Regions from separate parts of the Pseudomonas sp. Arb-4-2C genome, predicted to be linked through region 2. Evidence: riboswitches for the same ligand, from Rfam matches in the RefSeq annotation. Region 2 holds a riboswitch; the other holds the start of a gene.
The links. A riboswitch is a leader RNA that binds a small molecule or an ion and turns the genes downstream of it on or off. The one in region 2 is predicted to bind cobalamin.
Positions count from the first base shown of each region.

Region 1: it holds a riboswitch for cobalamin, as region 2 does, so the genes downstream of both, cobO (cob(I)yrinic acid a,c-diamide adenosyltransferase) here and cobW (cobalamin biosynthesis protein CobW) in region 2, are expected to answer to the same signal.

Region 1 covers NZ_CM146899.1:1,429,589-1,440,145, reverse strand. The annotation lists gene cobT (nicotinate-nucleotide--dimethylbenzimidazole phosphoribosyltransferase) at 1-538, opposite strand, end outside; gene cobU (bifunctional adenosylcobinamide kinase/adenosylcobinamide-phosphate guanylyltransferase) at 535-1,056, opposite strand; gene AC0J41_RS06535 (cobyric acid synthase) at 1,134-2,630, opposite strand; gene cobD (threonine-phosphate decarboxylase CobD) at 2,627-3,619, opposite strand; gene cbiB (adenosylcobinamide-phosphate synthase CbiB) at 3,612-4,520, opposite strand; gene bluB (5,6-dimethylbenzimidazole synthase) at 4,517-5,167, opposite strand; gene AC0J41_RS06515 (cobyrinate a,c-diamide synthase) at 5,164-6,546, opposite strand; gene cobO (cob(I)yrinic acid a,c-diamide adenosyltransferase) at 6,543-7,154, opposite strand; cobalamin riboswitch at 7,236-7,466, opposite strand; gene AC0J41_RS06505 (hypothetical protein) at 7,630-8,214, shown strand; gene AC0J41_RS06500 (PQQ-dependent sugar dehydrogenase) at 8,281-9,594, shown strand; gene AC0J41_RS06495 (C40 family peptidase) at 9,685-10,221, opposite strand; gene AC0J41_RS06490 (C40 family peptidase) at 10,443-10,557, opposite strand, start outside.
Region 2 covers NZ_CM146899.1:3,046,057-3,056,613, reverse strand. The annotation lists cobalamin riboswitch at 802-1,012, shown strand; gene cobW (cobalamin biosynthesis protein CobW) at 1,111-2,181, shown strand; gene cobN (cobaltochelatase subunit CobN) at 2,185-6,033, shown strand; gene AC0J41_RS13595 (magnesium chelatase ATPase subunit I) at 6,200-7,198, shown strand; gene AC0J41_RS13590 (vWA domain-containing protein) at 7,222-7,857, shown strand; gene AC0J41_RS13585 (phospholipase D-like domain-containing protein) at 8,030-9,676, shown strand; gene AC0J41_RS13580 (TerC family protein) at 10,089-10,557, shown strand, end outside.

The DNA.
Region 1 (10,557 bases), 1.6 Mb from region 2:
TGTTGCCGATGCCCATTTCACCACCGATGAACAACTGCGCGCCTGCTGCCTTGGCACGCAGCACACTGTCGCGACCGGCCTGCAAAGCGAGCTCGCCCTGCGTCCGGGTCATCGACGCGCCCTTGGCGAAATTCGCCGTGCCCGGGCCGACATTCAAGTGCAGCACGCCGGGCAGATTCAACGAGGGCGTCACCGTGCCCAGGTCCACCACTTCCAGTTGTGCATCGAGCTGGCGCGCCAGCACGCTGATCGCCGCGCCGCCGCTGACGAAGTTGAGCAGCATCTGCCCCGTGACTTCCTGGGGAAACGCCGAAACCCCCTCCGCGACCACGCCATGATCGCCGGCAAAAATCGCGATCCACAGCTGGTCGAGGCGCGGTTTGACCTGGCCCTGCAATCCCGCCAGTTGCACCGCCACCGTTTCGAGGCGACCGAGAGAACCGGCCGGTTTGGTCAGTTGCTGTTGCCGCGCGGCCGCTTGTTCAACGATCTCGGCATTCACGGGTTTGCACGGATTCAACCACCACGCTTGAGTCATAACGCAGGTCCTTTCAGGGTCAGGGGCAGGCCGGCGACGGTCAGGACGACACGCTGACAGCGCTCAGCCAGAGCTTGATGCAGCCAACCGGCTTCATCGACGTAGCGGCGAGTCAATTCGCCCAGCGGCACGACACTCATTCCGGTCTCGTTGCTGACAAAAATGATTTCCCCCGGCAGTGACGCCAGGCAGTCCAGCAGGGCTTCGCGCTCAGCGGCGAGACGCTCGGCGTTATCGAGCATCAGCAGATTGGTCAGCCACAGGGTCAGGCAGTCCACCAGCAGGCAACGCTCGGTGCTGGCGTGTTCACGCAGGACGCGGGCCAGCTCCAGCGGTTCTTCGATCAGCGCCCATTCGGCCGGGCGACGGGCGCGGTGATGCGCGACACGGTCGCTCATTTCGCCGTCCAGCGGTTGGCTGGTGGCGATGTAGGTGACGGCCAGTTGGCTGTCGCTGGCAAGTTTTTCCGCGAGGCGACTTTTGCCGGAGCGGGCGCCGCCGAGGATCAGTTGGAGCATGGGGACATCCTGAAAATCATGTGTTGAGGCAACCGGCCCTTTCGCGAGCAAGCCCGCTCCCACCCTGGAATGCATTCTCATGCGGGAGCGGGCTTGCTCGCGAAGAGGCCGGAACAGCCAACCTGGATCCCACAGAGCTGACGCAGTAGCCCGGTATCCAGATGCTTCTCCACCAGATCCGCCAGCCGCTCGATATCACGCTCGCGCAAGCCGTGGTAATCCACTTCCTGCACATCGCTCAACCCGGCCCAACGCAGCAACGCGGCACTGGCGTGCGGCGACTCGAACAAGCCGTGCAAATAGGTGCCGAGCACCTGCCCGTCGAGGCTCTGCGCGCCATCGCAACGACCGTCGTCCAGATGCACCGCCGCATTCTCCAGCGCCGGCCCAGCCGTCACGCCCGCATGGATTTCATATCCACTGACCTCGGCCTCTTCCAGCGCCAGACGCCCGCGCACATTGCGCAATTGCTTCTCGGCTTCCAGCGTCGTTTCGAACGCCAGCAGACCCAGGCCGGTGCTCGAACCGGGCGCGCCTTCCAGCCCCAGCGGATCGTGCACCTGCTCGCCGAGCATTTGCAGGCCACCGCAAATCCCCAGCAGCTTGCCGCCGTAACGCAGGTGCCGGTTGATCGCCGTGTCCCAACCGTTGGCGCGCAGATACGCGAGATCGCTGCGCACGCTTTTCGAGCCGGGCAGGATGATCAAGTCGGCGGCAGGAATCGCCTGCCCCGGGCCGATGAACTGCAGGTCCACCTGCGGATGCAAACGCAGCGGATCGAAATCGGTGTGATTGCTGATGCGCGGCAGCACCGGCACCACCACTTTGAGCACTTGTTCGGCCTTGTCGGTCTGGCGCTGGTCGATGCCGTCCTCGGCCTCCAGGTGCAGATCCATCACGTATGGCAGCACCCCCAGCACCGGTTTGCCGGTGCGCTGCTCGAGCCAGTCGAGGCCCGGTTGCAGCAAGGCGATGTCGCCGCGAAACCGGTTGATGATGAAACCTTTGACCCGCGCCTGTTCGCTCGGTGACAGCAACTCCAGGGTGCCGACCAGATGCGCAAATACTCCGCCGCGATTGATGTCGGCAATCAGCAGCACCGGGCAATCCACCGCCTCGGCAAAGCCCATGTTGGCGATGTCACCGGCGCGCAGATTGATCTCCGCTGGCGAGCCTGCGCCTTCGACCATCACCAGCGGATACGCCGCGCTGAGCCGTTCGTGCGAAGCGAGCACCGCTTGCATGGCGATGGCTTTGTAGTCGTGATAGGCCACGGCGTTCATGCTGGTGACCGCGCGACCATGGATGATGACTTGTGCGCCAGTGTCGCTGTTGGGTTTGAGCAGCACCGGGTTCATGTCGGTGTGCGGTTCGAGGTGCGCCGCTTGCGCCTGCACCGCTTGGGCGCGGCCGATCTCGCCGCCATCAGCAGTCACGGCACTGTTGAGCGCCATGTTCTGCGGCTTGAACGGCACCACCGCCACGCCCTGACGGGTGGCCCAGCGGCACAACGCCGTCACCAGCGTGCTTTTACCGGCATCGGAAGTGGTGCCTTGCACCATCAGGGTGGTCATGTCGATTCCTTGGCAAAGGCTTGCAGCGCTTGCTCGAGACGCGCCTCTTCAGCGGCATTGGCCGGCAGACCGAAACGCAGGCTGCTGTTGTGAGTGAAGAGACGCAGAAGGATGCCGCGTCGGGCCATGAATTCGTGCAACGCCACGGCGTGCTCGGTGATCAGCCACTGGAACAGCGCGCATCCGCCCAAGGGCTTGAAGCCGTAGCGCTCCAGCAACAACGCCAGGCGCTCGCTGGCCTCATCGCTGCGCATGCGTTGCCGGGTGTGCGCCTCGGTGTCCTGTAGACAGGCTTGGCCGAGCACCCGTGTCGGGCCGCTGACCGCCCATGGCCCGACCTGTTCGGCGAGCAACCTGAGCAGCTTGCGCTCGGCCAGCACAAAGCCCAGGCGCACGCCGGCCAGACCGAAGAACTTGCCGAACGAGCGCAACACGACCAAGCCGACCTGATGGGTGTGCGACGCCAGACTCAGTTGCGGTGTGTTGTCCATGAACGCTTCATCGACTACCAGCCAACCGCCGCGCTGGGCCAGCCGCGCGTGCCAGTCCAGCAGGCGCGCCGGGGTCAGGCTCAGGCCGGTCGGATTGTTCGGATTGACCACCACCAGCACGTCGAGGCTGTCGAGAAAGAACTCGACTTCCTGCTCCAGCACTTCGCGCACGATGTAACCGCTGCGGCGCCAGGCCTCGGCGTGCTCGGCATAACACGGCGACAACACGCCGACCTTGCCGGCGCGGCGCAGACGCGGCAGCAACTGGATCGCCATCTGCGAACCGGCCACCGGCAACACCTGGGAGGCGCCGTAGTAATCGCACGCGGCCTGCTCCAGGCCATCGTCGGTTTCCGGCAGACGCGCCCAGGCGCGCAACGGAATTTCCGGAACCGCAAACGGCCACGGCGCAAGGCCACTGGACAGGTCGAGCCAGTCGGCCTCGGCGATACCGTAATCGAGTGCAGCCTTGCGCAGCCGGCCACCGTGCTCAAGCATAGAATTCAGCCCCCACGCAGAGAATCAGCAGCCATAACCATACCCCGCGCTGGACCAATTGCCAGCCGCGATCAATCGAATCGGCATCCGCCGGCGCACCTTCGCCCAGCTGCGGACGGTCGTGCAGTTCACCGTGATAGATCGCCGGGCCGCCCAGCTCGACATTCAGCGCACCGGCACCGGCAGCCATCACCGGACCGGCATTGGGGCTGTCCCATTTCGGCGCTTGGGTGCGCCAGCATTTCCAGGCGAGCCGGGTGTTGCCCAGCAGCGCGTAGGTCAGTGCCACCAGCCGTGCAGGAATGTAGTTGAGCACGTCATCGATTTTTGCCGCACACCAGCCGAAACGCTCGAAACGTTCGTTGCGATAACCCCACATTGCATCGAGCGTGTTGCTCAAGCGATAGAGCACCACACCCGGCGCACCGGCCACGACAAACCAGAACAGTGCAGCGAACACCGCATCACTGCCGTTTTCCAGCACCGATTCGGTAGCGGCACGGGCGACGGCGGTGCTGTCCAGTTCGCTGGTCTGGCGGCTGACCAGATAGCCGACGCGCTTGCGCGCCTCTTCCAGATCTTCACTGCGCAAGGCTTTGGCCACAGGCTCGACGTGTTCGCCAAGACTGCGCATGCCCAGGGCGCAATACAGCGCAAGAATCTCGACGATCCAGCCCACGTAAGGCGCCCAGGAAAACGCGGTGGCGAGCAACGTCAGCGGCAGCACCGCGATCACCCACGCGGTGACTCCGTGACTGCGCCAGCCACGGCCGCCCGCATTGAAACGTCGCTCGATGCGCCCGGCGAAATTGCCGAACGCCACCAGCGGATGCCAGCGTTTCGGTTCACCCAGCAGCGCATCCAGCGCGACCGCAGCGACACTCAACAACGCCACACTCATTGACTCACTCCCCAATAATTTTCATACAGCAACTCATTGAGCGGACGCGCCTGCGCCCACCCTTCGAGTACCAGCATCGGCGCCGGATAGAATTCCTTGACCGGGCCCAGGCACAACACCGCCAACGGCTTGGCCCCGACCGGCAGTTGCAGCAGATCGGCCAGTGCCTGCGGCTCGAACAGCGAGACCCAGCCCATGCCCAGTCCTTCGGCACGGGACGCCAGCCACAGGTTCTGGATCGCGCAGGACAACGACGCCATGTCCATTTCCGGCAGCGTACGACGCCCGAAAATGTGCCGTTCGCGATCATCCATCAGCGCCGCGACCAGCACTTCGGCGCAATCGTTGATGCCTTCGACCTTGAGCTTCATGAACTCGTCGCTGCGCTCGCCGAGGGCAATGGCTGTACGGATGCGTTCCTCTTCGACGAGGTTCTGGATCTGCCCGCGCAAGGCTCGGTCGCTGATGCGGATGAAACGCCAAGGCTGCATCAGGCCGACGCTGGGCGCCTGATGTGCGGCCTCAAGCAGACGCCGCAGCAATTGAGGCTCGACCGTGCCACCGGTGAAGTGGCGCATGTCGCGGCGTTCGGCGATGGCTCGGTAGACCGCTTGGCGCTCGCCTTCGGAAAATGCGTTGTCGCTCATGGCCTCTTCGCGAGCAAGCCCGCTCCCACAGGGGTTGGGTGGTCCAATGCGGGAGCGGGCTTGCTCGCGAAAGCGGCCTCGATATCTGGCGCAAACAATGCGGCAATCGCCGTCGGATTCGACGGAAAGTAGAAATGCACGTACGACGCCGTCATCCGCCCCTCGCGATACACCGCCTCCGCTCCGCGCCCGCCATTGGGGCTCAGGCCCCGGGCAATCGGCATCAGTTCAGTGGTGGTCAGGGAATGGTGATAGGTGTGGCCGCGCAACGAACCTTCCGGCAGATCCACCGCTTGCAGCGCCAGTGCTGCCAGACGCTTTTGCATCACCGCATCACCGCGCAGCAGCCCGACCAGCTCAGCGCGGGCGCCTTCGACGTCAGTCAACGAATCGAGTAGATAGAGCATGCCGCCACACTCGGCGAGCAGTGGTTTGCCGGCGGCGTGGTGCGCACGGATCGCCTCAAGCATCGCAGTATTTTGCGCCAACGCGACATGGTGCAATTCCGGATAACCGCCCGGCAGATACAGGCTGTCAGCCTCAGGCAACTGCGTATCGCGAATCGGCGAGAAAAAGCTCAACTCGGCGCCCATCGCGCGCAGCAAGTCGAGGCTGGCGCCGTAGGTGAAGGCAAAGGCTTCATCGCGTGCGACAGCAATGCGCACACCTGCGAGCAACGGTTCAGCGGGGATCACTTCAGGCGCGGCGAATTCCACGGCCGGTGGCAGCGCTACCTCGCAACTGCTGGCCAAAGCTTCGGCGGCCGCGTCGAGACGCAAATCCAGGTCATTCAGTTCACTGGCTTGCACCAGTCCGAGATGGCGGCTCGGCAACTCGATCCCCGTTTCGCGGGACAGCGCACCGTACCAGCGCAAGCCTTCGGTGAGGCTGCCCTCGAGCAGTTGCGCGTGACGCAAGGTGCCGACGCGGTTGGCGAGCACGCCGGCAAACGGCAAGTCCGGCTGATAGCGCGCCAGCCCCAGCGCCAGGGCGCCAAAGGTCTGGGCCATCGCAGTACCGTCGATCACGCCGAGCACCGGCACACCAAAGTGTCGCGCCAGATCGGCACTCGAAGGCGTACCGTCGAACAGGCCCATTACGCCTTCGATCAGAATCAGATCCGCCTCGGCGGCGGCTTCCCACAACAGACGCCGGCTTTCCTGCTCGCCGACCATCCACATGTCCAGTTGATACACCGGCGCACCGCTGGCGCGCTCGAGAATCATCGGGTCGAGGAAGTCCGGGCCACATTTGAAGACGCGCACCTTGCGCCCCTGATTGCGATGCAAACGCGCGAGTGCGGCGGTGACGGTGGTCTTGCCCTGACCGGAGGCCGGCGCGGCAATCAGCACCGCCGGGCAGTGACGTGGTTGATTCAAAGTTCGACGCCTTTCTGCGCTTTGATGCCCGCCTGAAAGGCGTGTTTGAGCATGCCCATTTCGGTGACGGTGTCACCCATCTCGATCATTTCCGGCTTGGCCGCACGACCGGTGACGATCACGTGCTGCATTGGCGGACGCGCCTGCAAATCGCTGAGCACCTGATCCAGGTCGAGGTAGCCATGCTTGAGGGCGATGTTCAGTTCATCCAGCACCACCAGACCGATCGACGGATCGCGCAGCAGCTCGCGGGAGACTGCCCACGCGGCTTCGGCGGCAGCAATGTCACGCTGCCGGTCCTGGGTTTCCCAGGTGAAGCCCTCGCCCATCACGTGAAAGCGCACTTGCTCGGGGAAGCGCCGGAAGAACAGTTCTTCGCCGGTGCTGTTGCGCCCCTTGATGAACTGCACCACGCCGCACTGCATGCCGTGGCCCATGGCGCGGGCAAGCATGCCGAACGCCGAGCTGCTTTTGCCTTTGCCATTGCCGGTCAGCACCAGCACCAGGCCGCACTCGTCGGGCGAATTGGCGATGCGTTCGTCGATCACGGCTTTTTTGCGCTGCATACGCGCCAGATGGCGTTCGTCACGCTCGGGGGAATCGGTCATGGGGGAGCTCTCCGTTGAGGCTGGATAACGGCGGGCAGGCACAAGAATAGACGGCAAAAAGCCTGGCATCGCCCACCGTGATGCCGCTGGATGGATCAGGCCGGTCTCCGGGCTCATGAGCGGCGAATCGCCGGGCTGCGCGCCTTCCCGCGTCTGTCGACACAGTGGCTCAATGCGCAGCTTTGACTCATTTACCGTTGCGGGGGCAGCGCCGGGATCGCGATCGTTCTTCGCCTGAAGACAACCCTCACCGGCTTCCCTGTTTCACTCTGTCGACACACGTCACAGAGCACCTGAAACAAGCCGCGAAGGTTAGAGGGTTGGGGGTGGAGCGTCAATTAAAGAGGCGGCCGTCGGGCGAATAACTGCCGCCGATCAATTATCTGGCGCCAATCTTGTGCCACACTGATACAAGTGATATCAAAGAGCCATGCTTTTCTCGAAAAAGCCCATCACAACAATAAGGATGATTACGATGCAAGGCATGATCATCAGCAACCCGCGCCTGGAGTTCCTGCGCCCGGTGCTTGAACGCTGGTTTGACTGTTTCGACCGCTACAACGCCGTGCGCGGCGACAACGACACGCCTTACTGGCATGACGAGAAAGCCAATCTCGGATTGCTCTCCGCTGCGGCATGGATGGCCGAACTGGTGACCCTTTGCGACACCGCCACCCGCAAGCAGAACGAGGACGGCGAGCGCAATGCCCGCGCCCACCTGTTCCTCGCCGGCGCCGAAGACCGCGCCTACATCCAGGCCACGCAGCGCTGGCCGCGAGTCAGCAACCTCAACCTGACCCAGGCCCTGCTGGAAATCACCAGCGACGCCAAACGCATCAGCTTCGCCAGCGACCTCAAACTCGGTTGCCTGTTCGTCGCGCCGCAAAAAGCCCAGCACAGCGCCAGCCCCGAAGAGCTGCAGGACATGGTCGACGACCTGCAAAAGGAACACTGCTGCGCGGTCGCCTGGTATTTCCCCTACGCCTACCGCAAGTTGCGCAGCGAAGCGGGCAACTATCACCCCGGAATCGCCGTGCTGCTCAAAGAGGCCCGTGGCTGAGCGGTTGAACCATCGGGTGCGCAGGCTCCTCTATGATTAGGCATGCATTCATAGGGAAGATCAGTAATGCGCAAAACCCAACTCGCTCTCCTCATCGCCCTCGCCGGAGGGCTCGCCGCCTGCGGTGAATCCTCCAGCCTGCAAGTTTCCGACGGCACCGGCCCGTCACCGAAGCTGCCCGAACCCAACAAGACCCTGATTCCGACGGTGAACATCGCCCCGGCGATCGGCTGGCCTGCGGGCGGCAAACCGACCGCAGTGGCTGGTACGCAAGTCGCTGCATTTGCCGAAGGCCTCGACCATCCGCGCTGGCTCTACGTGCTGCCCAACGGTGACGTGCTGGTGGCGGAAACCAATGCTCCGCCAAAGCCTGACGACAGCAGTGGCATTCGTGGCTGGGTAATGAAGAAAGTCATGGGCAAGGCTGGCGCCGGCGTGCCGAGCCCGAATCGCATCACCCTGCTGCGCGATGCCGACCACGACGGCGTGGCCGAGACCCGCACGGTTTTTCTGCAGAATCTCAATTCGCCGTTCGGCATGACGCTGGTCGGCAACGATCTGTACGTCGCCGACACTGATCGCTTGCTGCGCTTCCACTACGAGCCGGGCGCGACCGAGATCAAGACGCAGCCGATCAAAGTCACCGACCTGCCAGGCGGCACACTGAACCATCACTGGACCAAAAACGTCATCGCCAGCAAGGACGGCAGCAAGTTGTACGTCACCGTCGGCTCGAACAGCAACGTCGGCGAAAACGGCCTGGATAAAGAGGAAGGTCGCGCGGCGATCTGGGAAGTGGATCGCGCCACAGGCAACCACCGGATCTTCGCCTCGGGCATCCGCAACCCCAACGGTCTCGCGTGGGAGCCCACCTCTGGCGCGCTGTGGACGGCGGTCAACGAGCGTGACGAGATCGGCAGCGACCTGGTGCCGGACTACATCACCTCAGTCAAGGACGGCGGCTTCTATGGCTGGCCCTTCAGCTATTACGGCCAGCATGTGGATGTGCGCGTAAAACCGCAAAACCTCGATCTGGTGGCCAAGGCCATTGCTCCGGACTACGCCGTAGGCCCGCACACCGCCTCGCTGGGCCTGACATTCGCCGAGGGCAACAGCCTGCCGGCGCAATTCAAGGAAGGCGCGTTCATTGGCCAGCATGGCTCATGGAACCGCAAACCGCACAGTGGCTATAAAGTGATTTTCGTACCGTTCGCCGCCGGCAAGCCGAACGGAGCACCGGTCGATGTGCTGACTGGCTTCCTCGACAAGGACGAGAACGCTCTGGGCCGCCCGGTGGGCGTGGTGATCGACCAGCAAGGCGGTTTGCTGGTGGCCGACGATGTGGGCAACAAGGTGTGGCGGGTGTCGTCCGCCAAATAATTTAGCGTCCAGCACATAACAAATGTGGGAGATTCTATGTTTGAGGGTTCCCCTCAAACATAGAATCTCCCACATTTAAAACATCAGCAATTACGGGTTATGCGCCAGATGCTCAGGCTGCAACACCCGTTTGGCGCTCAGATACGCTTTCTGCCAGTACGCCTTCGACAGGCTGTCGAGCTTCACCGTGCCACCGGTTGCCGGCGCGTGCACGAAGCGCCCTTCTCCGACGTAGATCCCCGCATGGCTGACTTGCGAGCCGCCGTTGGTGGCGAAGAAGATCAGGTCGCCAGTCTGCAAGCCTTCCTTGCCGACATTCGGCGCCTGCATCACGATCAGTTCACGCGTCGAACGCGGCAGATTGATACCCGCCGCATCGCGGTAAACGAAACCGATCAGACCACTGCAATCAAAACCCGAATCCGGCGTGTTGCCGCCCCAGCGATAAGGCGTGCCGACCAGGCCGAGCGCGCGAAACAGCACGTCTTCAGCGGCGGGCGAGAACGACTGGGAAGGTCCGAACACTACCGGGGCACGTACGACGGGCGCAGGCGGCGGTGTGCGACTGGCGCAGGCGCTGAGCAGCGCTGCGAAGAAGATCAATGCAAGGCGGGCCGACATCGTCATAAACAGAACACCCTGATCTGGCTGCGGCTTTCTCTGCCGGATGGACAGAAAACAAAACCGCCTGCGGAGCACGCAGGCGGTTTGCCATCAATATAGATACAGGATTCTAGCGGCTATACGACAAACTTCAAGTAAGACTTTAACTTCACCTTGTAAAGTCTAGGTCTACTCCGTTGCCGTGGCCGTTTTTTTGTCGCCACGGACGTGGCGACAACGGGGAATTACTTGCGAGCGGTGACCACAGTCGGTGCCATTGCGAGGGCGCGTTTGGCTTCGATGAAAGTCTTGCTCCAGTAGCTGTCACCCAGGCTGTCGATGCGAACACCGCCGCTACGA
Region 2 (10,557 bases):
AAAGTAACCAAAAGGTCTATGCCCTGACGTTCGGCCCTCGCCTAGGCTCGGGTTCCTTCGCTCCGGGATTGATCCGGGCGCAGCGCCTCCGGTTTGCTTCGCTGCACCTCCTCTCGATGTGTTTGGCTGCGCCAAACGGTCGCTGCGCTCCCACCCCCGGATCAATCCCTCCACTCAGCCTGCCGACGGGCTTTGAGATCAAAATCTTTACTCGAGCTAACGCTCATCGTGTTGAGTGGGGCGGCTTCGCCGCATGGGGGGCACGAATTAAAATTGTGGGAGCTGGCCTGCCAGCGATGGCGGCCTCACGGCCGACCAATCTTTAACTGAGCACACCCGATCCCACTGTGGGAGCGGGCTTGCTCGCGAAGGCGGTCCGCCAACCAACTAACTCCAACTGAACACACCTAATCCCCTGTGGGAACTGCCGAAGGCTGTGATCTTTTGATCTGGATCTGGATCTGGCTTTTGATGTTGCCTTTGATCTCAAAGCCCCTTCGGCAGGCCGAGCGAAGGTGTTCATCTGGGGGTAGGCGCGCAGCGCCGTGCGGCGAAGCCGCATACATCGAGAGGAGGTGCAGCGAAGCAAACCGTAGGCGATGCCCCCTGATGGACACCGTAGCGAGGGAACACTGAGCCTCAGCGAAGTGCCGTACGCCGGGGCAAAGCCTTTTGGTTCCTTTTTGGCGTTTGAAAAAGGGACTCGCTGTAAGAGCGAAACCGCCAGCGGCAGCACCCGAAGCAACGGATATGCCCCCAATCCCAAAATCCACCAACCATTGACCCATCCCAATACCCTGCGTAGCCTTGCGCTTTCGAGGTTCTTCGGCCCACGCCGAAGCTAAGAAGGGAACGCGGTCCAAGCCGCGGCTGCCCCCGCAACTGTGAACGGTGCTGTTCGCTGCCACGCCACTGCCAACTCAATCCAGAGCCAGCGGGAAGGCGCAGCGAATGCCAGGCCCAAAGCCTGAACACCGTCAGCCAGGAGACCTGCCTCGTGACAGATTTCTCACTACAACCGGGCGGGGTGATCCGGTGGCGAATTCTTCCGCGCGCTCGGTCGCAGCGGATCTCGTCCCGTATGCCCGCCACCTTGCCAAAGGGCATCCGATGAAAACACTGGCCAAACTCCCTGTCACCATCGTCACCGGTTTCCTCGGCTCGGGCAAAACCACCTTGCTGCGACACATGCTCGACAACGCTCAGGGCCGCCGCATCGCGGTGATCGTCAACGAGTTCGGCGAACTGGGCATCGACGGTGAAATCCTCAAGCAATGCACCATCGGCTGCACCGAAGAAGAAGCCACCGGCCGCGTCTACGAACTGGCCAACGGCTGCTTGTGCTGCACGGTGCAGGAAGAATTCTTCCCGGTGATGCGCGAGCTGGTCGCCCGTCGCGGTGATCTCGACCACATCCTGATCGAAACCTCCGGTCTGGCCCTGCCGAAACCGCTGGTCCAAGCTTTCCAGTGGCCGGAAATCCGCAGTGCCTGCACCGTTGACGCGGTGATTACCGTGGTCGACAGCCCGGCGGTGGCTGCCGGCACCTTCGCCGCGTTTCCGGATCAGGTCGATGCCCAGCGCAAACTCGACCCGAACCTCGATCACGAGTCGCCGCTGCACGAACTGTTCGCCGACCAACTGGCCAGCGCCGATCTGGTGATCCTTAACAAGGCCGACCAGACCAGCCCTGAAGACCTCGCTCGCGTACGTCTGGAAGTCGCTGAAGAGCTGCCGCCAGCGGTGAAAATCATCGAAGCCAGCAACGGCCGTCTGCCACTGGACGTGTTGATTGGCCTTGGCGCGGGTTCCGAAGAGCACATCGACAGCCGCCACAGCCATCACGATCACCACCACGACGGTGATGACGACCACGATGACCACGATCATGACGCTTTCGATTCGATCTCCATCGAACTGCCGCAAGCCGATGAAAGCTTGCTGCTCGACGCACTGACGCAACTGGTGGTTCAGCACGGCATTCTGCGCGTCAAAGGCTTCGCGGCGATCCCGAACAAGCCGATGCGCCTGCTGATTCAAGGCGTGGGCACGCGTTTCGACAAGCACTTCGACCGTCAGTGGGGCACCGATGAAGCGCGCGTCACGCGCCTGGTGCTGATCGGCCAGGAACTCGACGCCGCGCAACTCGAAGCGCAACTGCGCGCCGCGCTCAGCGTTTAAGCCATGCACCTGCTCAGGACCCAGCCCGGCGGTTTCGTGTCGGATGACAACATTGCCGACCTTGGACAAACCCCCGCCGAGCTGGTGATCCTGTGCAGCGGCGATTCCAGCCTGGCGCTGCTCGCCGAAGCTGCGCAGCAATTGCCCGAGGATTACCCGAGTCTGCGCCTGGCCAATCCCATGCAGGTGCAGAATCACGCTTCGGTCGATCTGTATGTCGATGAGGTGCTGCGTCACGCCAAGGTGATCCTGATTTCGTTGCACGGCGGCATTGCCTATTGGCGTTATGGCGTCGAGCGGCTGGTGGAGCTGGCTGAGCGCGGTGTGCAGGTGATTCTGGTGCCTGGCGATGACCGTCCCGACCCTGAACTCAGCGACTTGAGCACCGTGCCCGCCGAGGATCGCGACCGCCTCTGGCAGTTCCTGCGTCAGGGCGGCATGGGCAATGCGCTGGACTTCTTCCATTGCCTGGCCAACCGCTGGCTGGCGCGGGACTACGCCTGGGACGAGCCGCAAGCGCTGCCGCGTACGGCGATTTACCAGCCACAGAAAAACTCCGCCGCACTGAGCGACTGGCAAGCCGAATGGCTGCCCGGTCAACCGGTCGCGGCGGTGTTGTTTTATCGCTCGCATTTGCAGGCGGCCAACACGGCGTTCATCGATGTGTTCTGCCAGCGCTTGCAGGCGGCGGGGCTCAATCCGCTGCCAATCGCGGTTGCCAGCCTGAAAGAGCCGGGCTGCCTGAGCGTGGTCGAGGATTGGCTGGACGAGGTCGAGGCGGCGGTGATTCTCAACACCACCGGGTTCGCGCAATCCAGCCCGGAAGCCCCACATCTGCGGCCGTTCCGGCGCAATATTCCGGTGATTCAGGCGATCTGCGCGCAGGACAACGAGCCTGGCTGGCGCGACAGCGAGCAAGGCCTCGGCCCGCGCGATCTGGCGATGCACATCGCCTTGCCGGAACTCGACGGGCGCATCATCAGCCGGCCGATCAGCTTCAAGGATCTGGCCTGGCGCAGTGAGCGCAGTCAGTCCGACGTGGTCTGCTACCGGGCGCAACCGGAGCGCATGGATTTCGTCGCCGAACTGGCCCGGCGCTGGAGCGATCTGGCGCGGGTACCGAATGCCGAGAAACGCATTGCGCTGATCCTCGCCAACTACCCGACCCGCGACGGTCGTATCGGCAACGGTGTCGGCCTCGACACCCCGGCCGCGGCTTTGAATATCTTGCGTGCGTTGCAGGCTGAAGGCTTTCCGCTGACGGCTCAGTTGCCGGACAGCGGCACTGCGCTGATCCAGCAATTGCTCGGTGGCGTCAGCAACGACCTCGACAGCATCGATTTGCGCCCGTGCCAGCAAAGCCTGGCGATGGACGCTTATCTGGCGATGTTCAATGCACTGCCGCAAGCCAATCGTGCGGCAGTGCTGGAACGTTGGGGCGCTCCGCAAGACGATCCGATGTGCCGTGACGGGCGGATGATGATCGCCGGTCTGCGCTTTGGCCTGACCTTTGTCGGCATTCAACCGGCGCGCGGTTATCAGGTCGATCCGAGTGCGGTGTATCACGACCCGGATCTGGTGCCGCCCCACGGCTATCTGGCGTTCTACTTCTGGCTGCGCAACACCTACGGCGCGCACGCGGTGATTCACGTCGGCAAGCACGGTAACCTCGAATGGCTGCCGGGCAAGGGCGTCGGCCTTTCGCAAAACTGCTGGCCGGACGTGCTGCTCGGGCCGCTGCCGAACATCTATCCGTTTATCGTCAATGACCCGGGTGAGGGCGCACAGGCCAAACGACGCACGCAAGCGGTGATCATCGACCACCTGATGCCGCCGCTGACCCGTGCCGAAACCTACGGCCCGCTGCGCAATCTGGAACTGTTGGCCGACGAATATTACGAAGCCCAACTGCTCGACCCGCGCCGCGCCCGCGAGCTGCAGCGCGACATCCTGCAACTGGTGCGCGAGACGCAGATCGACCGTGAACTGCAACTCGACGCCGGCCTGGACAGCGACGCCGACGCAGCGATCTGGCTACCGCGGCTGGACACCTATCTGTGTGACCTCAAGGAATCGCAGATTCGCGATGGCCTGCACATTTTCGGTGAGTCACCGACCGGACGTTTGCGCATCGACACGTTGCTGGCGCTGCTGCGCATTCCGCGTGGCGACGGCAAGGGCGCACAGTCGAGTTTGCTGCGGGCTGTGGCGAAAGCCTTTGAGCTGGGGTTTGATCCGCTGGATTGTGCGTTGGCCGAGCCGTGGAATGGCCCGCGTCCGCAGGCGCTGCAAAACGTCAGCGATGAAATCTGGCGCAGCGCCGGCGATACCCGCGAACGCCTCGAACTGTTCGCCACCCAACTGATCACCCAGGCACTCCAAATCCCCTGTGGGAGCGAGCCTGCTCGCGAAAGCGGTGTTTCAGCCGACATTGATTTACCTGACCCACCGCCATCGCGAGCAGGCTCACTCCGACAGGATCCGCGTTGGGCTGAAGTCAGCGTAATCATTGAGAACCTGCGCGAAGTCGTCGCCCCGCGTCTCGACGCCTGCGGTCCCGCCGAAATGCGTGGCTTGCTCGATGCGCTGAACGGCCGCTTCGTCCCTGCCGGCCCAAGCGGCGCGCCGAGCCGTGGCCGTCTCGACGTGCTGCCCACCGGGCGCAACTTCTACTCGGTGGACGTGCGCAACCTGCCGACCACCACCGCGTGGCGCATCGGTTTTCAGTCCGCCACGCTGATTCTCGAACGGCACCTGCAGGATCACGGCGATCACCTGCGCCAGCTCGGCCTGTCGGTGTGGGGCACCGCGACCATGCGCACCGGCGGCGACGACATCGCCCAGGCCATGGCGCTGATGGGCGTGCGTCCGGTGTGGGCTACCGGCAGTCAGCGCGTTGATGACTTTGAAATTCTGCCGCTGAGTCTGCTGGACCGGCCACGGGTCGATGTGACGTTGCGGGTCTCCGGGTTCTTCCGCGATGCCTTTGCCAACCTGATCCGCCTGTTCGACGCGGCCGTGCAAGCGGTGGCAGCACTGGACGAACCCGACGATCTCAACCCGCTGGCGGCGAAAGTGCGTGCCGAGCGCGAGGCTCTGCTGCAATCGGGGCTGGATGAAGACGCGGCGCGGCGCCAGGCCGGTTGGCGGATCTTCGGCGCTAAACCCGGAGCGTACGGCGCGGGTGTGCAGGGCGCCATCGATGGACGTCTGTGGCAGAGCCGCGAGGATCTGGCCGAGGTCTATCTGAATTGGGGCGCCTACGCATACGGTGGGTCCGACGAGGGCACCGCCGCCCGCGAGCAGTTCGTCCAGCGCCTGAGCCAGGTGCAGGCTGTGCTGCAAAACCAGGACAATCGCGAGCATGACTTGCTCGATTCCAACGACTATTACCAGTTCCAGGGCGGCATGCTCGCGGCGGTGGAAACCCTGCGCGGGGAAGCGGCGGCCAGTTATCACGGCGATCACAGCCAGCCGGATCTGCCGAAAATCCGCACCCTGAAAGAAGAACTGAATCGGGTGATCCGCTCGCGGGCGGCCAATCCGAAATGGATCGACGGGGTCAAGCGCCACGGCTATAAAGGCGCGTTCGAACTGGCAGCGACGGTCGATAACCTGTTCGCCTTCGATGCCACCACGCAACTGATCGACGATCATCAGTATGCGTTGCTGGCCGACGCCTATTTGCTCGATCCGGCGACCCGCGACTTTGTCCGCGAGCACAATCCGCATGCGCTGCGCGACATGACCGAGCGCATGCTGGAAGCGCAACAGCGCGGAATGTGGCAGGAACCCGGCGCCTATAAAGAGGCCCTCGAAAACCTGCTGCTGGATATAGAAGAAGACACCTGATGCGCTGTAAATCAACTGTGGGAGCGGGCTTGCTCGCGAAGGCGTCGTGTCAGTGGATATACCTTTTACGGATACCCCGCTTTCGCGAGCAAGCCCGCTCCCACAGGGGATCAGGTTAGCGCCCAATGTTTTTCGATAGATCACCGACCATGACTGAGTATTGAAGATGACCGACACCCCGCATTTCCCGCTCTCCGCTGTGGTCGGCGCCGATGACCTGAAACTCGCTCTGTGCCTCACCGCCATCGACCCGAAAATCGGTGGCGTGCTGATCGAAGGTCCGCGTGGCATGGCCAAATCGACCCTGGCCCGTGGTCTGGCCGATCTGCTGGCGAGCGGTCAGTTCGTCACGCTGCCGCTGGGCGCCACCGAAGAGCGTCTGGTCGGCACGCTCGATCTTGACGCCGCGTTGAGTGAAGGGCGCGCGCAGTTTTCCCCCGGTGTGCTGGCCAAGGCCGATGGCGGCGTGTTGTACGTCGATGAAGTGAACCTGCTGCCCGACCATCTGGTGGATCTGCTGCTCGATGTGGCGGCCAGCGGCACCAACCTGATTGAACGCGATGGTATTTCTCATCGGCATTCGGCCCGATTCGTGTTGATTGGCACAATGAACCCGGAAGAGGGCGAATTGCGTCCGCAACTGCTCGACCGTTTCGGCCTGAACGTCGCTCTCAGCGGTCACACGGTACCGGCCGAACGCGGGCAGATCATTCGTCGCCGACTGGATTTCGACAGCGATCCACAAGCGTTCTGCGCGCAGTGGGAAACGCAGCAGCAAACCCTGCGTGAGCGTTGCGAACACGCGCGCAGTGCCTTGTCGGGCATTCCCCTGGACGACGACGCCTTGGCGCTGATCACCGAACGTTGCTTTGCTGCTGGTGTTGATGGCTTGCGTGCCGATCTGGTCTGGCTGCGTGCTGCCCGGGCCCACGCGGCGTGGCGCGGTGCTGACGCGATTGCCGAGCAGGACATCGACGCGGTGGCGGAATTCGCGCTGCGTCATCGCCGTCGTGAATCGCCTTCGTCCAGCCCTCAGCCCCCTGCGCAGCACTCGACCCATGCGCAGGCCGGGCCGAGCGAAGGGCAGGGGCAGTGGGGCGACATGCCTGCCCCGGCACTGGCCACCGGTGCGCGCCGTGAAGTGCCGAGCTGGCCAAAAAAGTAACCGGCATTCGTCCCCGATCCGACGTGGGGGCGAATGCCAGACCCCGCGCCGGACGACTCGACCACGGACGCCAGGGCCAACGCCACGCCGCGCGCAGCGGCTCGGTGAACTGGCCGGGTACGTTGCTCAGCGGTCGGCCGCAGACACGGGAAGATCTGCAGTTCCAGTTACGCACCCGTTCGGCCCATGAGCTGTGGCTGGTGATCGTCGATGCGTCGGCCTCGACTCGTCGTCATCAGGCACTGAGCGATGCCAAGGGCTTGCTCGCGCAATTGTTCGATGATGCCTATCGACAGCGCGCCCGTCTGGCATTACTGACTGCCAGCGGCAGTGCGCCGAAATGGCAGGTACAGGGCTTGAAGGCGTCGAGTGGCTTGCGCACCTGGCTGGAAGCGCTGGGGGCGGGCGGCGGCACGCCGTTGCTGGCTGCGTTGACGCAGGCGCAGCAATGGCTGGCGCAGCGGAAAAAGCGTTTTCCTGCCGAGCAGCAGCGATTGCTGCTGGTCACGGACGGGCGCCTGAAAGCCTTGCCGCCGCTGCTGCCGCTGGAGTGCCCGGGGTTGTTGATCGACATTGAGCGTGGGCCGATCCGCTTGGCCCGAGCGCGGCAAATTGCGGCGGCGCTGAATGCGCAGTATCGGCATATCGATGATCTGTGATGCCTGAACGGGCCTCTTCGCGAGCAGGCTCGCTCCCACAAGGTTGCTGAACACCGCTTCCGCTGTGGGAGCGAGCCTGCTCGCGAAGAGGTTCACTCGGTTGCTGATCTGCCAACCACAATTCGCAGCGCTGCTCTATGCTCCACTCCAGCCCAATCACAAGGAGTGAATCATGCGGGTACTGGTCGCCAATCCTCAGGACGATTTTCGCGTCAAAGCCTACGCCGGCACCAACGGCGTGTTGCTCGCCATGGATCTGGCCGAGCCCCGACGCAAAGGTTTGCTCGGCTTTGCCATCGAGAAGCAGCAGGGCGACAAGCCGTGGCAGTTCCTGTTCAACAGCCTGACGTTTCCCGGCATGGCCCACACTTTTCCCCAATATCACGCCACGCCCAGCGATAAAGCGCCGCTGCAGAAATTTCGCTGGGCCGATTACGCAGTCAACCCAGGCACAACCTTGCACTATCGCGTGCACTTGGCCTACGGCACGGCGGACGCGCCGCAATTGGGCGAGTCGCTGGAGCTGAGCATCACGTCCGACGATGGCCACCCGGCCAACCAGAGCGTGATCTTCAATCGTGCCGTGGCCGCCAGCCAGGCCTTCCAGCGCAAGTTCCCCGACCTCGACGCGCAAATCAGCGCCAACAAGAACCTGCCCATTGAAGCGTGGCCCGACGCAGCGCGCCTGTGGCTGGAGAACGGGCTGCTGGAGCGTTTGCTGGGTTACATCGAGCGTGCGGTGGACGCTCAGTGGGCGCTGGATATCGCGATCTACGAGTACCAGTTGCAGGCGATCATCGATGCGGTGAACGCGGCGTTCGCCCGAGGCGTTCGAGTGCGTGTGCTGTATCACGCCCGACCGGATGACGCCGATACGGCACTGAACGAAACCAACCTGGCGAAATTGCCGGCGGCGAACAAGCGCGGTCGAATCACCCACGAGATCTTCCACGACAAGTTCATTGTCCTCAGCCGCGTCGATGCTGCCGGGCAGCGTCAACCGCAGGCCGTGTTGTGCGGCAGCACCAATTTCACCGTCAATGGTGTGTATCGCCAGGCCAACGTGGTGCACACCCTCGATGACGTGACGATCGCCGCGCGTTATCTGCAAACGTTCGAAGAGGTCTGGGCGAATCCCGCCGATGTCGGCGCGACGCGCACCTGGATCACTGCCAACAACCCCATTGACCCCACGCAACCGTTGTTCGCCGGGTTCTCGCCACGCAGCGGTGGCGCCGACCTGCGCGAATTCGTCGAGATCATCGAGGCGGCTAAAAAGGACGTATTGTTCGTCACTGCGTTTACCTTGCCGGACGCGATTCTCAACGCGCTGCTCGGCAAGCCCCATGACGATATCCTGCGTTACGGCCTGCAAAACACCGCGAGCAGCATCACGGGGTTTCACGCGGACCGTACGGCCGAATTCGCCGCCACGGCTTTGCTCAACACCGGGCTGGAAGGCTGGCTGAAGGAAAACATGAAAGGCCAGAAGGGCAACCTGCTGGTGCACACCAAAGCCGTGATTACCGACTTCACCACAGACGCGCCGACCATCATCAGCGGCAGCCACAACCTCAGCACCTCGGCCAGCAATGGCAATGACGAGAACTTCCTTATCATTCGTGGCGACACTGATCTGGCCGACCGCTATGGTCTGGAATTGCTGCGGTTCTACGAGCATTACCGCTTTCGCTATTTCGCGAAAAAACTGGAGCTGAAGCAGGTTAGTCCGCTGGCGGTGGATGACAGCTGGACCAACGATTACTACGTCGAGGGGGATTTGCGGCAGTTGTCGCGGTTGCGTTTTGCCGGGCGTTGATGTTGCGCGTTTGATGGCCTCTTCGCGAGCAAGCCCGCTCCCACATTGGATCTTCAGTGAACCCGGAACCGGTGTCCGACAAATAATCCCTGTGAGAGCGGGCTTGCTCGCGAGAGGGCCATCAGGAAACGCTTTTTTGTGTTCTTACAGATTTTGAAATGATTTGCCGCTGTAGAAAATGTGCCTTGAGCCTGTACGCTCCAAGGCCATTTTTCATTCAGGATTTACATGAACACCCTCTCGGAGCCTCCCAGTCGTACCTTCTCCTCGCGCCATCGCGCGGTCTTGACTCACTCGCAGCATCCGGTCTTCCGACTCCCGACTATCGTTGTCAACGCGGCTTCAGAGCCTTCGCGTTGCGCTTTGCCGTGTCCGGCAGCCTGAATTCACTGAAGAGAGATCGAGACATTTTATGGAATGGTTAGCGGATCCCACGGCCTGGTTAGGCTTGTTGACCCTGATTGTGCTGGAACTGGTGCTGGGTATCGACAACCTGGTGTTCATCGCGATTCTGGCGGACAAACTGCCGCCGCATCAGCGCGACCGCGCGCGGATCATCGGCTTGTCGCTGGCCTTGATCATGCGCCTGGGCCTGTTGGCGAGTATTTCCTGGCTGGTGACCCTCACGCAGCCGTTGTTCGAGGTGTTCGGCAAGAGCTTCTCCGGTCGAGACCTGATCATGCTGTTCGGTGGTGTGTTCCTGTTGTTCAAGGCCACCATGGAGCTGCACGAACGGCTTGAGGGCCACGTCGGCCAGCGCTCGAACAACGCCGCTTATGCGCTGTTCTGGCCAATCGTGGCGCAGATCGTGGTGCTCGACGCCGTGTTTTCGCTGGACGCGGTGATCACGGCGGTCGGCATGGTTGATGAACTGGCGGTGA